4 regions of the Agrobacterium sp. DSM 25558 genome follow, and region 4 is predicted to be linked to each of the others. Evidence: predicted binding sites of a transcription regulator. Region 4 holds the regulator's gene; each other region holds the start of a gene.
The links. Region 4 encodes LexA, which represses DNA repair genes until DNA is damaged. Its sites were predicted from a motif close to TGTTCNNNNTGTGTTCNG; they were not measured.
Positions count from the first base shown of each region.

Region 1: the regulator LexA is predicted to act here: its motif matches at 2,343-2,360, upstream of DSM25558_RS19410 (ImuA family protein).
Region 2: the regulator LexA is predicted to act here: its motif matches at 1,540-1,557, upstream of DSM25558_RS07840 (PA0069 family radical SAM protein).
Region 3: the regulator LexA is predicted to act here: its motif matches at 1,999-2,016, upstream of DSM25558_RS08065 (energy-coupling factor ABC transporter ATP-binding protein).

Region 1 is NZ_FMUD01000025.1:52,211-56,421, forward strand. Features, by position in the region: gene DSM25558_RS19400 (error-prone DNA polymerase) at 1-110, opposite strand, end outside; gene DSM25558_RS19405 (Y-family DNA polymerase) at 107-1,624, opposite strand; gene DSM25558_RS19410 (ImuA family protein) at 1,539-2,300, opposite strand; gene DSM25558_RS19415 (O-antigen ligase family protein) at 2,435-3,700, opposite strand; gene DSM25558_RS19420 (polysaccharide biosynthesis/export family protein) at 3,708-4,211, opposite strand, start outside.
Region 2 is NZ_FMUD01000007.1:1,590-5,800, reverse strand. Features, by position in the region: gene DSM25558_RS07855 (4-(cytidine 5'-diphospho)-2-C-methyl-D-erythritol kinase) at 1-356, shown strand, start outside; gene moaB (molybdenum cofactor biosynthesis protein B) at 353-898, shown strand; gene DSM25558_RS07845 (glycosyltransferase family protein) at 899-1,417, opposite strand; gene DSM25558_RS07840 (PA0069 family radical SAM protein) at 1,619-2,776, shown strand; gene DSM25558_RS07835 (ribonuclease HII) at 3,065-3,718, shown strand; gene DSM25558_RS07830 (HAMP domain-containing methyl-accepting chemotaxis protein) at 3,734-4,211, opposite strand, start outside.
Region 3 is NZ_FMUD01000007.1:52,273-56,483, reverse strand. Features, by position in the region: gene DSM25558_RS08080 (alpha/beta fold hydrolase) at 1-63, opposite strand, end outside; gene DSM25558_RS08075 (TetR/AcrR family transcriptional regulator) at 228-767, shown strand; gene DSM25558_RS08070 (winged helix-turn-helix domain-containing protein) at 773-1,963, opposite strand; gene DSM25558_RS08065 (energy-coupling factor ABC transporter ATP-binding protein) at 2,075-2,755, shown strand; gene DSM25558_RS08060 (CbiQ family ECF transporter T component) at 2,752-3,372, shown strand; gene DSM25558_RS08055 (biotin transporter BioY) at 3,392-3,955, shown strand; gene DSM25558_RS08050 (histone deacetylase family protein) at 3,983-4,211, shown strand, end outside.
Region 4 is NZ_FMUD01000001.1:209,815-214,025, reverse strand. Features, by position in the region: gene DSM25558_RS01115 (ComEC/Rec2 family competence protein) at 1-707, shown strand, start outside; gene DSM25558_RS01110 (glutathione S-transferase family protein) at 728-1,405, opposite strand; gene lexA (transcriptional repressor LexA) at 1,796-2,518, opposite strand; gene kdsA (3-deoxy-8-phosphooctulonate synthase) at 2,792-3,640, shown strand; gene eno (phosphopyruvate hydratase) at 3,866-4,211, shown strand, end outside.

The sequences.
Region 1 (4,211 bases), on a different contig from region 4:
GCCTCGATGCCGAGGGCTTTTGCCTGGGCAAACAAATCCTCGCAGGAACTGACCCCCCGCAGGAACGAGAAATGCGATGTCACCTGAAGTTCGGCATATTGAGCGCTCATCCGAATAGCCCGTGCATAAACCAGCTCAAGGAGCCGGTATTGGCGTGCTCACCATCACCGTAGCGGAAAATCCAGAAGCGCTCGCCTGCCTCATCCTCCACGGTGAAATAATCGCGAACTGCAGCCTGTTCGCAGTCGCGTTTCCACCATTCACCGAAAACGCGTTCCGGCCCATCGGCCCGTTTCACCAGACGGCGGACACCGCGCCATGTGAAGCTTTTGGGCGGATGATCCGGCAACAGTGCCATTGTCTTGATCGGCTCCGGGCGGGCAAGGAGGCGAACTGGACGTGGCCAGTGGTCCGGCCAGCCGAGAGGATCAGCGGCAGACTGTGCAGCAACCATCTGGACGGAACGTTCGGGTACATCGCTGGCGACTGCCGCATAACGATAGACCTTGTGGCCGCGGTTGATGATGACATCGACGGTTTCACCAATATCGGCTTTCGCATCATCCAGCAGGGTGGAGCGCGCCTGCCCCACCACCAGCGCTTCCGCGTGGGTTGCCGTCAGAGTCATTTTCTCGATGCCGAAACCGGGGTCGATCGTATCGATCCGGTCGCTCAAGAGGCGGGTCAATTGCTTGACGTCGCGAACCGGTTTGGAGGTTCCGGCGCGGATGGCCTGCAAGCCGCTATCGACCCGGTGCAGCACGAGATCGACACGTCGTGCGCCGAGGCCACGCTTTTCCAGCCCGAGACAAAGCCGGCGAACGAGCTTTTCGGTGTATCGTGCGATGGTCTCGGCAGCAGAAATGGGTTCGGCAAAGAAGCGAAAAACTTCGACCAATTCCGGCACGCGGATCGGCTCAATCGGTTCTGACAGCAGGCCATGAGCATGATCCAGCCTGCGACCCACCTGCGGGCCGAAACGCAGCGTGACCGGCGCACGCGCTGTTGCCATCAACTGCCCAATGTGGCGAAAGCCCAGCACTTTCAGATCGGCCACGGTCCTCGGCTCCAGACGAAGAGCCGCCAAGGGGAGAGATGCGAGTGCGGCAAAGGCACCCGCTTGCGGCACGATGGTTGCGGCATCCTTGCCGAAGCGAGCCAGCGCATGCGCGGCACCCCAGCTGTCGGCAATCGCAGCACGTGCCGTAAAGCCAAGCCCGTGCAGGCGGTTGATCATGCCGGTCAGCATCAGATGTTCGTTGCCATGCAGATGGTCCGCACCCGTCGTATCCAGCACCAGACCATCAGGCGGATCAGGCGCGACAATCGGTGCGTAGATCCGCAGGAACCAGAAGGCGAGGTCCCGCAGCGCTTTGGCATCCTCGGCAGCCTGCAACTCCTCCACGATGAGGCCGGGCAGAATGGCCTGCGCCTTGCTGACCGGCATGCCGAGCCTCAGGCCAGCCGATGCTGCCGCAACATCCTGCGCTGCGATTACCCGACGACTTCCCTGTCTGGCAATCATCACCACCGGGCGGTCAAGCGGTGGCGCTTGTTTGCCAAGCGTCCTGCGGTAGCGGTCTGTCGACCATGTCGGCAGGTAGAGCGAGACGACCCTTTGCATCACAGGCTTCCACTTCAAAATCGGCACATTCGCCGCCACGACACCGCAAAAGCTCCAGAAACCAACGCGCCCGACCCACCCCCTGCACCGGCAAGGGTGTGGAGGGCCGCACGGAAATGCGCCACCGCGTGACGGCAGCCGTCGGCTGTCCGAACTCAACAGCACCGGATGGATGACGCCAGCGACGAATTGCGAGACCGACGACCCCGGACCCTTCCGCCGCCAATTGCAAACGTCGGGAGATGGTCATTGGCAGTTTCGACACTTCACCCACCACTGCCCCGAAGCCGTTGCAGCGCAAGCCCTCTTCGAAACAGTCCAGCACGCCTTTTTCATCGCGACACTCCACAATGATCAGGCGGTTTTGCGATAGGCCCGCCTGCGTCAAGGCAGGCATGAACAGATCAGGCCGGGTCACGCACCAAAGAATTTTGCCTTTCACACGTGCGGCTATGCCTGCGGAAAACAGCGCCGGAGCAGCGCCATCCACGGCACCATTGCCGCCACCGCTGACCTCGTGCAAACTTCCGAGCTTCAAGCCGCCGCCGGGCAGATGCTCATCAATGGAAGGAACACCGAAAGGCAGGGTTTCATGATGCCGTACCGGACCTTGCGTGATCCGCTCCAGCCGCTCCCGCAATTCTTCGACAACCAACTGTTCGGCGCGTTTATGCATGACACAACACTTTTAGAGGCACTTCACGCTTCAAAAACTACTTGTTCACTTTTTGTTCCTATTTCAGCAAAGAGTCAATAAGCTTTCCCGCGTCCTGTGGATAAGACAAAAAGACGTCTCCATATTGATGAAAGTCAGCGCCCCGGCACAGGGCGCATGGCCACGCCAGAAAATGCGCCAGCGGCCACACGCTTTGGCAGCGTCAGTTTTCCTGCTGAATAATAGAGCAGGAAAGAGCCGATCTGATAGGCGAAGATAATGTCGATTTCCACGAAGGATCGCACAACGAACAGCGCGCAAAGAGCAAAAAGGATCAGTCCCTGCGGATCGCGGTTGCGCACCAGCACAGAGCGCAAGTGCCCGAGGAGCGTTCCGTACAGCACCATAACCAGCAGTGCCAAGCCAACGAAGCCATTCTCTACGACGGTTTCGATATAGGTATTGTGGAAGTGAAAACCGCTGCGCGTGGTGATGAAGAAATCGTCCCACAGACGCTCGGCATCATAAAAGCCCACGACCCAAAAGCCTTGATAGCCTACGCCCAGGATAGGAGAGGCTTTCGCGGCCTCGATGCCTTGCTGCCATAGATAGGTGCGCCCGGTCAGTGTCGAGTCCTTGCCGAAAATGCCAAGCACCGCATCCAGCAGGCCAAATTGCAAAGCCGCCACCACAAGCAGGCCACCTGCGCCCACCAGAGCAAGAAAGATCATCTTGCGATTGGCGGGAGACAGCATGCCCATGGGCATAAAGCCGATGATGAGAGCAACAACGGCGGCCGTCGTGATGACTGACGTGGCCGATTGTGATGCCAGCAGGCAATAAGCTGAGAGCAAGCCTGCCATTCCGGCAATACCAAGCCAGATCATGTCGCGCTGACGCAGCACCAGCACCGAGGAGGCGGCAAAAATCACACCGAGAGATGCATAGAAACCAAGCTGATTCTTGGAGGAAAAAGCACCGACGAAACTGAATGTGCCATCCAGAGCATCGAAAAGATAAATACCGAACAGCATGGAATAAAGCAGAACGACAATAATGCCGATAAGCGCACCGCGCGTCAGTGTGGTGATCGAGATGACGCGCATCGCAATCAGTGCGCAGACGATATGCGTCATATATTGAATGGATGCCCTCATGGTTGTGGACATGGCGTCCGACCAGAAACTGGAGAGCACCGCGAGAATACCGAAACCGAAAATCCAGAGGTAACGGGTGTAATTGCCCAAAACACGACGGTAATCCACCAGAACGAGTGGGAGCCACACGGCGTAGTAGGCAAGGACCGAGACCATGCCGAACTTGGATGAATAGGCGAAGACGAAGAATGACAGCGCCACCGCCGCCATTCCGTAAAGGCCGTTTCTATCCGGATCGATCAGTGCCGATTTGGCAATCCGCATGTGGGCCTCACTGCATCAGAACGTCTGATGACACCTTTATCACATCACCAGGCTGAATGGATGTGGTTTCGTCAGCCTTGATTTCCTTCGATGTACCGTCCTGTTCGCGAACGATAACGTAGGTGATGGTCGCCGACTTGCCCGAAGGATCAAAGCGAATGGCCTCGGCTGATTGCGCCAGTGCTTCGGAAATCAATTCGCGGCTGGTGCCGAGTTGCAGGTTCAGCTTCTGCAGTTCAGCTTCTGTATCCTGCAATTCCTTGGAGCGCTGAGCGACCCAATCATTGCGCAGGTTGATCTCGTCCTGCATTGCCTTGTTGATATCCTGCTTGGCGCGCAACGAAGACGTATCGATATCGAGAAGCGTGGACTCCACTTCGGCGGCACGCTCTTCGGCAGAAATCCGCCGCTGGGCAAGGGCAAGACCCTGCTCATTCAGCCGGTTTACCTTTTCCTTGTCCTCATTGGCCAGTTGCAGCTGACGATTCTGGGTTTCCGACTTCTTTTGCAG
Region 2 (4,211 bases), on a different contig from region 4:
TCGTTCTCGTCAATCCACTAAAAGGTGTCTCGACACCGGAGATTTTCAAGCGCCTGACGAGCAAGAAGAATCCTACTTTGGAAGAACGTGGCGATGCACCATGGATGGCCTTTATCGGCAAAAGCCGCAATGATCTCGAGCCGCCAGCGCGGGCGGTTTTGACCGAAATCGGCGAGGCATCTGACCTGCTGTTACAGGCCGGTGCTGAACTGGTGCGTATGTCCGGTTCCGGTGCGACCTGTTTCGGGCTTTTCGCGACGGTGCAGGATGCTGAAACTGCGGCCAACACGCTTCGCCAATACCGTCCCGGCTGGTATGTTCAGGCAACGAAAACCATGGGCGGACCTTTGAGATGACTGTTGAAAGAGCATTTATTCCCGTCGGCATTGCGGTTCTGACCGTCTCCGACACCCGCACGATGGCAGACGACAAATCCGGCGATACCCTTGTCGCTCGCATTACCGAGGCTGGTCATCTTCTGGTGGACCGCGCCATCGTGGCGGATGACACGGCAGCCATTCAGGCACAGGTGCGGGACTGGACGCTATCCGACGAGATAGACGTCGTCATCACCACCGGCGGCACCGGCTTTACCGGGCGGGACGTGACGCCGGACGCGCTGGAGCCTCTGTTCGAGAAGCGCATGGATGGCTTTTCTGCCGTTTTCCACCGCATCTCCTATGACAAGATCAACACGTCCACCATCCAGTCGCGCGCAACGGCTGGACTTGCCAACTCTACCTTCATTTTCGTGCTGCCCGGCTCTCCCGGTGCCTGCAAGGATGCATGGGACGGAATCTTGAAGGCGCAGCTGGATTACCGCCACATGCCCTGCAATTTCGTGGAAATCATGCCGCGTCTGGACGAGCACCTGAAGCGCGGCAAGGCGCAAGGCTAACTACCGCGCCGCGCGCAGCACCCATGAGGGTATGAGCTCGGCGCTGAGGCGACGGGTTTTCTGCGATTTGGGGAAATGATCGAGCGGCATGCCGGACTTGGCGATCGACAGCGCTTCCTGCTTGGCTAACAGCAGGCCATATTCCAGCGGCGGCCTACGCCGTATGAAACGCGACAGAAACGATGGGCGGTAGTGGCGCGAGGGAGCAAAGCGTGCCGGCATCTTACCAAGCGCCGTATATTCGCTGATGTCAGCGATCCAGCCGCTTTGCGGGCGGCTGCCCGGCTCCATCATCAATATCCACTCGCCGCGTGCCGAGGCGATGATATCTCTGATGTCCCATTCCGTATAAAACCGGCAGCCAGCGGCTTCAGCCACACGCTCCGAGCCGTCGCTGGAGGCGTGATCCAACACGATGACGTCACTGATCAGCCCCTCCACGGCACCCGAAACGAGCGTGGAAAGGGTATGAGCAAGCTCCGGCTCCTGATCCCGGCATTCCATGATGACTGTCAGCATATGTCTATCTGCTTGTGATCCCTATGATCGATAAAATAGCAAAGCCTGCGCCGCCACAACATTTCATCGATAAAATTCCTACCGCAATGCAAAAGAAATAGCTATCGCGCGTTTCGACATTTTGTTCTTGTAATGTTCTCATTCGTGGTTTAAGAATCGATGCATCCACCAAGCCGGTTCATGCCGGTCAGGAGCATCCAGATGAGACAACATGTGCTTTCCGGGCAGGCTGCTTTTCAGCCGGGCCATACGCCAGATATCGCCAATGCGCTGGCCGATGCATCGGGCCTGCGGATTGAGATCGACCGACGTCGTGGACGTGGCGCGGGCATCAATCCCGGTGGACGCTTTGAGACTTTGCAGCACGAGCCTGTCGATGATGGCTGGCAGATCATTGAGGAACTGCCGGAGTTTCGCACCGAAGTGCAGGTGGAAAAACCCCGCACCATCATTACCCGTAACGATTCACCCGACATTCCCTTCGACCGCTCCATAAACCCCTATCGCGGCTGCGAGCATGGCTGCATCTATTGTTTCGCAAGGCCAAGCCATAGCTATATGGGCCTGTCTGCTGGTCTGGATTTCGAGGCGAAGCTATTTGCCAAGCCGGATGCCGCAAAGCTTCTGGAACGGGAACTGGGCAAGCCGGGGTACAAGGCGCGGGTGATTGCCATCGGCACCAATACCGATCCTTATCAGCCGATCGAGCGGGAATGGCGCATCATGCGGCAGATCCTCGAAGTGCTGGCAAAGGCCGAGCATCCCGTCGCCATCGTCACCAAATCCGGGCTGATCACCCGCGACATCGACATTCTTGCGCCCATGGCCGCCAAGGGGCTGGTGAAGGTGGGTATTTCGGTGACGACACTGGATCGCAAGCTCGCTCGCAGCATGGAGCCGCGCGCATCGACACCCACCAAACGGTTGGAAGCGATCAAGACACTGACGGAGGCTGGTATTCCGGTTGCCGTGATGATGGCTCCGGTCATTCCGGCCCTTAACGACCACGAGATCGAGCGGGTGTTGGAGGCTGGAAAGGCAGCCGGTGCGACAGAGGCGTCCTATGTACTGTTGCGTCTGCCACTGGAAGTCAGTCCGCTGTTTCGCGAATGGTTGCTGCGCAGCTATCCGCATCGCTACCAGCATGTCATGTCACTGGTGCGCTCCATGCGCGATGGCAAGGATTATGACGCCGAATTCGGAAAGCGGATGAAAGGGGCCGGACCCTATGCCTGGCAGATTGGCCGCCGCTTCGAGATGGCAACGAAAAGGCTTGGCCTGATCCGCCGCGGAATCCACCTTCGCGATGATCTGTTCATCGCTCCGGGAGGTGCAGGCGTGCAGCTTTCATTGCTTTGACGAGCCCTACCAGTTTGTTCGACCCGAACAGTCGCGACTGACTGGAATACGAAAAAGGCATCATGCCATGAGGGCTGATGTTTCAAGAATATCCGTAGCGTCTATGCCCTGCGCTACGGATTATGCCCCCGGTAATCTGCCGCCTCGCATGCGTTTTGCTCTTTTGCCCCAATTTAAAGAGCCAGAGGTCATAAGACCTCATGTAACGGCCTCCGCCCCGTGGCTGTTGCGAACGCCCTGCGACCGGGGGCTTGCGGGAGATCGGTTGCCTGTGCGAGTTTCCGCCGCATGAAGCAACGCACAGCATCCGATTCTCCTGCACTTTTTGACATGATCGATACCGGCCCGGATTTCAGTCTGGAACGTGAGGCCAGGAAACGCGGTCAGTGGCCGGTGGCTGGCACGGATGAAGCAGGACGTGGGCCATTGGCCGGTCCTGTGGTTGCCGCTGCTGTCATTCTCGATCCTGAGAATATTCCTGAGGGACTGAATGATTCGAAAAAGCTTTCCAAAGCCCGAAGAGAGGTTCTGTTCGAGAAAATCCTGGAAACATCCATCGTGTCTGTCGCCTCATCCGGTCCAGTCCTGATCGACCGCATGAACATATTGCGGGCTAGCCTGGATGCCATGCGTCGTGCCGTGCTCGGACTTCACCTAACACCTGCCCTCGTACTGGCCGATGGACGCGATATTCCTCCGGGTCTTTTGTGTGATGCGAAGGCTGTTATCAAGGGTGACGGTCGTTCCGTCTCCATTGCCGCCGCCTCCATCATCGCCAAGGTCACCAGAGACCGGATGATGGAAAGGGCCGGATTGATTCACCCGGCCTATGGTTTCGAAGCCCATGTGGGATATGGCACACCGACGCATCTGCGTGCCATCGAGGCCAATGGCCCCTGCCCGCTGCACCGCATGAGCTTTAGGCCCATGCGGACAGAGTGACGGGAAGGCCCAGACTTAGCTGGCGCGCCGCATCTCGTAGGCACCGTTATCCCGCCCGTGCGATCCCTGTGCGACGAGCTGGAATTTTTGCAGCAAGGTGCGCAGCTTATCGCTTTCGCTGGCAAGCGCCGATGTTGCAGATGTCGTTTCTTCGACCATCGCAGCATTCTGCTGAGTCGTCTGGTCCATCTGGTTGACGGCGGTGTTCAGTTCCGCAAGGCCTGTCGCCTGCTCCTGAGCGGAGGTCGCAATCGCTCCCATGTGTTCGTTCATCACGGTGACATGGCTTTCGATGGTTTTCAGCGCTTCGCCCGTCTGCTGCACGAGCTTGACACCATTTTCAACCTCCACCGATGACTTGCTGATGAGTTCCTTGATCTCCTTGGCGGCCTTTGCCGAACGTTGGGCGAGTTCGCGCACCTCTTGTGCGACGACCGCGAAGCCTTTGCCCGCCTCACCCGCACGCGCTGCCTCGACACCCGCGTTCAGTGCC
Region 3 (4,211 bases), on a different contig from region 4:
ACCCGCCTCGCGGTAAAACACCTCCACGTCGCCGACTGTCTGGGTTTTGTAAATGATGGTCATCGTGACCTCCAAAATCGTTTTTGTTGACATCGAGACGAGCCCATAGCTCGTTTGTCGAGATCAAAATACTACCGATCGGTCGTTTGTAAATAGGGAAAATATTTGATATGGTTCGAACGCTCGCCGTACTTTGCGACGAAGACTTGGATGGAGGTGGGTACCGCATGACAAAAGTAAGCAGAGAAAAGATCATCCGGGAGGCGCGTGAGCTATTTCGGGAAAAGGGCTATGTCGGCGCGTCGATGCAGGATCTGGCGGACAAAGTCGGCCTGCGAAAAGCCTCGCTCTATATGCGATTTCCCAACAAGGAAGCGCTCGTTCCGGAGGTTCTCAGCTTGACGCTGGATGAGACCTTTACCCAGCCGGATATCGACGGTTCAGATTGGTACACGGCCTACAAGGCGGTCGTCCGGGCGATTGCCGACAGCCTGACGGACCGCAAGCGTTGCGTGGGATTTCATCTGGCCTATGGCGTGGGTGACGACACGCCGATGGCCAAGGAAGCCGTACGGAATTTCTTCCAGGCTCACCGGGATCGGATGACCGACATATTGGAAAAGGCGATGCCACGTGACATTGCATCCATCACAGCCACGGATGCCCTTGTCCGCCTCGAAGGAGCGACGTTGCTTCTCGCCGTGTTCGATGATCCCGGCGCGATGGAACGGGCCGTAGACGCGGTCATGGCTGCGGTGCGCGACTAGATGATTTAACCCAGCCAACCATCCAGATACCGTACAGTCTCGACACCGGTAAATTTCGCCAGCCGGTTCAATTCTGCATCGAGCTTTGCAAGCCTCCCCGAAGACGTACGCACGTCCTTTTCAAGCCACAGGCGCTTTACATCCAGCGTTCCACCTTTACGCTCCGCCTTCATATCGATGCGACCTATCAGTTTGTCCCCTTCCAGAAGCGGGAAGACGTAATAGCCATATTGCCGCTTCGGCTCCGGCACGAAGACTTCGATGCGATAATAGAAGCCGAACAGGCGTTCGGTACGCGCGCGGTTGCGCAGCAGGGGATCGAACGGGCTGAGCACGCGGATGCGGTTGGGTGGCTCGATCTCCGATTCCGCCTCGCCCGCGAACCCTTCGAAGGCATACGAGACACGCTCCTTGGCACCATCCGAAGAGGCAAGCGAGACTTCGCAGAGCTCATCGCGATGATCAGTTACCCATTGCTTGGCTTCCTGCGGCGTGACGATGTCGAAGAAGGCGGAGATTTCGCCCGACGTCGCAAAGCCCAGCCGCGTCAGTGCTTCGCGGCAGGCCCAGTCGACGAACTCGTCGTGGTGAACCTCTTTATCGTGATGTTCAGCCGGAATGACCCGTTCTGCGAGATCATAGACCTTCTGAAAGTTCATGCGGCCAGCCACCGCCAGTTTGCCGGTGTGCCAGAGATATTCAAGCGCGGTCTTCGATGGATGCCAGTTCCACCAGCCGCCGGACTGATGGCCCTCCGCCTTCATATCCCGTGACATGACAGGGCCGTTTTCGGCAATGCGACGATAGGTCTCCTCGAAGTCCGCATCGAACCCCTCCCCCTGCCACTTGCGCCAGCGTTCCAGAATAACGGGCTCCCGGCGGCGGAAACGGTGTTTCCAATAGGGGTAGAAGGTCGCTGGCAGGATCGAGGCATCATGCGTCCAGTGCTCGAACAGCGCCCGGTCCTTCTCCAGCAGCTCCGTGAGGTGCTGGCGCTTGTAGGTCTGGTTGCGGGAAAAGATGATCTGGTGGTGCGCCCGCTCTACAGTGGCGATGCTATCCAACTGTACGAAGCCGATATCCGTGATCAGTTTCAACAAATCGGCCTTGCCCATGGCACGGCTGGGCGATGCGGATAGACCCTGTCGCGCCAGGAAGATACGTCGTGCTGCTTCGTTCGAAATCAGAATCGCCATGGCAAAAGCCTATGGTTGCGAGACTGAAAAATCAATGTTCTTTTTTTGTTCCTTGTTTCGTTTGCCCTCTCCTGCGTTTATAGGAACAGCGAGAGCATTTGGGGACTGGCAGTGGATATTCGTTTTAACGATGCGGGGGTGGCGTTTGAGGGTAGAGCGGCGGTCGAGCCTCTTACGCTGACGCTTAACCAACGACGCATCGGGATTATCGGTCTCAATGGTTCGGGCAAAACGACCTTCGCGCGGATGATCAACGGCTTGACGAAACCGACGAGTGGCCATGTCAGCGTCAACGGGCTGGATACGGTCAAAGATGCGTCCGATGTCTTGAAGGATGTCGGCTTCATCTTCCAGAACCCACAAAACCAGATCATCCTGCCCATCATCCGCGATGACATTGCGTTCGGCCTGAAAAACAAGGGGCTGAGTAAGGCCGCCATCGATGCGGCAGTGGACGCCACCTTGCAGCGCTTCGATATCCAGCATCTGGCAAAACGTCGTGCGCATGAGCTTTCCGGTGGTGAGTTGCAGCTCTCGGCCCTTGCCGCGCTGACCATCACCAACCCGAAAATTCTCATCATGGACGAGCCGACCAACCAGCTGGACCTGAAGAACCGTGCGCTGGTGGAACGGACCATGGCGGGGCTGGAGCAGGGTTTGATCGTCATTACCCACGATCTTCCCCTGCTGGAAAGCTTTGACCGCGTGCTTCTGTTCCATCAGAACAGGCTTCATGCCAATGCATCCCCTGCCGAGGCCATCCAGCTTTACCGAGAGCTGGCACTGACATGAAAAGCCTGCATGTCGAAGGAAGCAGTTGGCTTTACCAGCTATCGCCCCGCATCAAGCTGGCGAGCCTAGCCCTGTTCAGCATCGGCCTGTTTCTTACGCGCGATCCGCTTATCCTCCTCGCCGCCGTTTCGATGGCGGGGTTGGTGCTGTGGCAGACGCACCTGGGCTTTCGGGAAATCGTTGCGCGGCTGCGGCCTGTTCTGCTGACCATTGCCATCATCGCAGCTTTCAGTTTTCTGCTAATTTCGGCAGCGGATGCGGCAATTGCTCTTTTGCGTTTGACGGCCCTGACGCTGCTGGCGACGGCGATTACGGCAAGTGTCAGCATTTCTCAGTTCATGGATGAAATCGCTTTTGCGCTGCGTCCGCTGGAAAAGCTGGGGCTCGCCAAGGCCGCCGATGTCGGCTTGGCGGTTGGGCTTGTCGTGCGTTTCGTGCCTGAAGTCATCAACCGCTACGAGACGTTGCGCGATGCGCACCGCGCCCGCGGAATGAAGACAAGGCTGCATACGATATTGGTTCCGCTGATCATTATGACGTTGAAGGATGCCGACGCGATTGCGGATGCCATTGACGCGCGCGGTTTCAGAGGCCAAACCTCATCTCCTGATATTTAAAGATGGGAGCCTATTGAGAATGAAAACCCGTGACCTCGTTCTGATCTCGCTGTTTTCAGCCATCATCATCGCGCTTGGCCTGTTGCCGCCCATCCCGCTTGGGTTCATTCCGGTGCCTATCACGGCCCAGTCGCTCGGTGTCATGCTGGCCGGTGTGGTGCTGGGTACGAAGCGTGGCACGCTGGCGGTTCTTCTCACAATCCTTATCGCCGCCATCGGCCTGCCGGTGCTATCGGGCGGTCGCGGTGGTCTTTCCATTTTCTACACGCCGACCACCGGCTTCCTGATCGGCTGGATTGCTGCCGTCTTTACCACGGGCTATTTGTCCGAGCGTTTGGTCAACAGGGATCAATCGGCTCTGGCACAGGGCTTGGGCTTCTTTCTGGCCAGCGTTGCCGGTGGTGTGATCGTTCTGTATGTGTTCGGCATAACCTATCTGGGCTTTGCAGCTGGCATCGGTTTTCAGAAGGCCTTTGTCGGCTCCATGGCCTTCATTCCGGGCGATGTCCTCAAGGCCGTTCTGGCCGCATTGGCTGGCCGCGCCGTGATGGCCGGTTATCCACTGTTGCCGCAGCGCGCGTAACGCTGCCGCTTTTCAGGAGTCACCGCCATGGCCACACGGCTTTACGAGCACCCGATATTCCTGGAACACATAACGCCTGCAGGGCACCCGGAGCGGCCTGACCGGCTGCGGTCGCTCAACATTGCGCTGGAACATCCGAATTTCGAGCGGCTGGAGCGGAAAGAAGCACCACAAGCCAACGAAGATTCGGTGTTGCTGGCGCATCCAGAGAGCCATCTGATTTCGATCATGCGACAGATTCCGGAGGAAGACGGCG
Region 4 (4,211 bases):
CCTTCATAGCCGCCGGCTTTGCCATGCTTCTGATCGAGCAGGGGCGCGATAAACCGGACCTGCTGATCTATGAGGATGGTTCGCTGGTCGCGCTGACATCCGCAGACGCGGTTGCCTCCACCAAACAACGCGCCTCCGGCTTCGTTTACGAGCAATGGCAAAGAGCCGTGCCTTTACCCGCGCATCACGTCGCCCCCAAAATGCTCGATCGTGTCACGTCACCTGCTGGTGATGATGCAGAGGAAGCGGTTAGCTCTCAAGCCCGCACGGCGGGTTTGACCGATATCGAAAAGTCGCGGGCTGCCGAGGAGATGCGAGCAGCAACCGGTGCCACGGATATATTCACCTGCCGCAAAGATATGTGGTGTGTGGCTAAGTCGCAGAAGGGCGTAACTGTAGCGGTTATTTCCAACACTGCGCTGACGGGAACGGCATGCGACGTTGCCGACCTAGTGGTGACGACACGCAGAGTGCCCTTCGCCGCCTGTCGGTCCGGTGCGATCCTGATCAGTCAGGAGACATTACGACGTACCGGCTCCATGGAAGTCTGGCTTGGCCGTAAAGGCGACGCCGTTCTACGGGCGAAGGTTGCAATGCAGGGTCAGGATCGATCATGGACCATGCACCGCAGTTATGATTGGCGCAGCGAGGACTTCGATCCCGAGTTGCCTGCGCATATCGAAAATATGTTGGCGCTGGACCCATAGCGTGTGGCTGCCGCCATTTGCTATTTCGCGCGCAGATCCGCTGTCCATTCTCCCACGGCCCGCGCCTCAGCCTCGTGACCCGCATCTCGCCACGTTTCCAGCAAAGCAGCACCCTGCCATTCCTGCATGGCGGAAAGGGAAAGCAGGCGGTTTTTGTAGGCTTCGGCCTCCACCGACAGAGGTGTAGAGTAGGTCTGGAACCGGAATGCAACGGGGCAGTAGAACGCATCTATAGCGGTGAAGTTTTTCCCTGCCAGAAACGGACCACCAAAAGCTGCCAAGCCGTCCTGCCAGAGCGCGTCTATTCGAGATATGTCCCTCTGCAGGGGCTCGCTGATGGACGATGGCCGTATGCGCAAACCGACGCTCATTGGGTGTTCGTTGCGCAACGCCTGAAAACCAGAATGCATCTCGGCAGTCGCCGAGCGCGACCACGCCCGCGCTTTGGCATCACTTGCCCACACACCATCATGGCGCTCTGCCAGATATTCAGCGATGGCGAGGCTGTCCCATACGGTCAGGTCATTTTCTACGAGGCAGGGCACCTTTCCCGACGGAGAGAAGCGCGTGAAATCGTGGTTCGACGTGCCAAACTGTACGAGTTTTTCGTTGAACGAAATCTCCAAGGTTCGCATCAAAACCCATGGCCGCAGGGACCATGAAGAGTAATTCTTGTTGGCTATGTAAAGATCATACATGTCAATGTTCCCCATTATCGTCCATCAATACGGCACGCAATAGACCGGATACAGGCCGCCGGAGTGATAATGCTCATCAAACTATTTGATGGCCGCGGACGGACCTACCCGAAAACAACATTTAGGTACGCCAACGTTGGTAACTGTTCGTTCGATCTTCGATAAGACGAGCGCGAGGCACACAGCGACGTAGTGATTCTCAGATGCAACGAGATTGAGATACACCAATTAGTGGATTTCGTGACCCGACTAATGAATATAGGTTTTGTAGCCTAACTGCCGTGATTTTTTGTGGTCTTAAATTGATATTTCAGACAGGCTGGCAGGGAATATTATGACCATCAAAATACAATTTGAGTAGCGGGCATGACAACGCATGCCCGCAACATATTAATGATAACGGCGGATCAAACCGACCAGCTTGCCTTGAATTTTCACTCTGTCCGGTCCGAAAATTCGCGTCTCATAGGCAGGGTTTGCAGCCTCCAGCGCAATGGAAGCGCCTTTTCGGCGGAAGCGCTTCAGCGTTGCTTCCTCGTCATCGACCAGAGCCACAATGATATCGCCCGGATTTGCAGTGCTTCCATCGCGAATAATGACCGTATCACCATCGAAAATCCCGGCTTCGATCATCGAATCGCCTTTGACTTCCAGAGCGTAGTGCTCGCCCGAACCCAACATATCCATCGGAACGACAACGTCATGGGTGTTGTTTTGAATTGCGGAAATCGGCACACCCGCAGCTATCCGGCCCATAACTGGGACGCTAACAGAATTGGGTGCGCTGTCGTTGGACGCTGCGGGACGGGGCGGCTGTTCAGCCACCTTTGCTTTGCCCAGGCTACCCTCGATAACGCTGGGTGAAAACCCGCGTTGAGGCTTGGCTTGTGGCGAATAGGATTCGGGAAGCTTGATGACTTCCAAAGCGCGCGCCCGATTCGGTAGCCGGCGAATGAAGCCGCGCTCCTCAAGTGCGGTGATCAACCGATGGATACCTGATTTTGAAGCAAGATCGAGTGCATCTTTCATTTCATCGAAAGATGGCGGCACGCCGGACTCTTTCATTCTTTCATGAATGAACAGAAGCAATTCCTGCTGTTTGCGCGTGAGCATGAAGGAACACCCTTGGAATTAGAGGCGAAGATTCGCGAAACAAATACAGAACGAACACTATATGTTCCATATGTGTTCTGCAATCCCTTAAAATTCGGTGAAATTCATTTAAGCATCTGTTGATGCGTAAATCAGCAACACCAGATGGTCTTACGCGGACCTATACCGTGACTCTGGGCCGCCTTGCTGCTAAATGCGTGGCCAACAAACGATAAGGGAATATCTCGATGGTCTGCACCATTGAAATCGCCCGCTTTATTGCAAGGAAAGACGATGAGTGTAACGAACAATCTGAAAGTCGTTGCGGGGCAGGGCTCCAAAGCGGTTTCCTTTTCCAATACAGAACGCTTTTCGCTGATCGCCGGACCTTGCCAGATGGAAAGCCGCGACCACGCATTCATGATTGCGGAAACGTTGTCAGAGCTGTGTGGCAAGCTGGGTATCGGGCTGGTTTACAAGTCTTCTTACGATAAAGCCAACCGCACGTCCCTTTCCGGCCAGCGGGGCATCGGTATCGACAAGGCATTGGAGATTTTTGCCGAGTTGAAGGCGCAGTTCGGCTTTCCGGTTCTGTCGGACATTCACACGGAAGAACAGTGCGGCATCGTTGCGCCGGTGATTGATATTCTGCAAATTCCGGCGTTTCTCAGCCGTCAGACGGATCTACTGGTGGCTGCTGCCAAGACTGGTCGCGTCATCAATGTCAAAAAGGGCCAGTTTCTGGCGCCGTGGGATATGAAGAACGTTCTGGCGAAGCTGAACGACAGCGGTAACCCGAATGTGCTGCTGTGCGAACGCGGTGCGTCCTTCGGTTACAATACGCTGGTGTCTGATATGCGCTCCCTGCCGATCATGGCATCTCTGGGCGCACCGGTTGTTTTCGATGCTACCCACTCCGTGCAGCAGCCGGGTGGGCAGGGCGGTTCGACGGGCGGTCAGCGCGAATTCGTGGAAACATTGTCGCGTGCTGCTGTTGCCGTTGGCATCGCGGGTCTTTTCGTGGAAACACATGAGGACCCGGATAACGCGCCATCGGATGGTCCGAACATGGTTCACCTGAAGGACATGCCGAAGCTTCTGGAAAAGCTGCTCGCTTTTGACGACATCGCCAAATCTGCGTGACGGGTTTTGGCCTTAATCGGCTTTTATTGAAAAGCGGTGCCTGAAACGGGCACCGTCATTGTAATTTCTTGCGCGTCGTCTACAGCGACTGAAGAAATTCACATCGAGTCGCTATTCCGTCGCCCTGTTTATCGCGCCGATCATTCGAAAAGCGCTTCACAGTTTTCGGTATGCACTCTAAGACAGGCAACTGAAAAATCCTGTTCCAATCCCAAGGGAGAGATCATGACAGCCATTACCGATATCATCGCACGCGAAATTCTCGACAGCCGTGGCAATCCGACTGTTGAAGTCGATGTCTACCTGGAAGACGGCTCTTTCGGTCGTGCAGCAGTTCCATCGGGCGCATCGACAGGCGCGCACGAAGCCGTAGAACTGCGTGATGGTGGCAAGCGCTACCTCGGTAAGGGCGTTGAAAAGGCAGTTGAAGCTGTCAACACCGAAATCTTCGACGCGCTGGGCGGGTTCGATGCCGAGAGCCAGATTCATGTCGACCAGACCCTGATCGAGCTTGACGGCACACCAAACAAGTCCCGCCTGGGTGCCAACGCCATCCTCGGCGTTTCCCTGG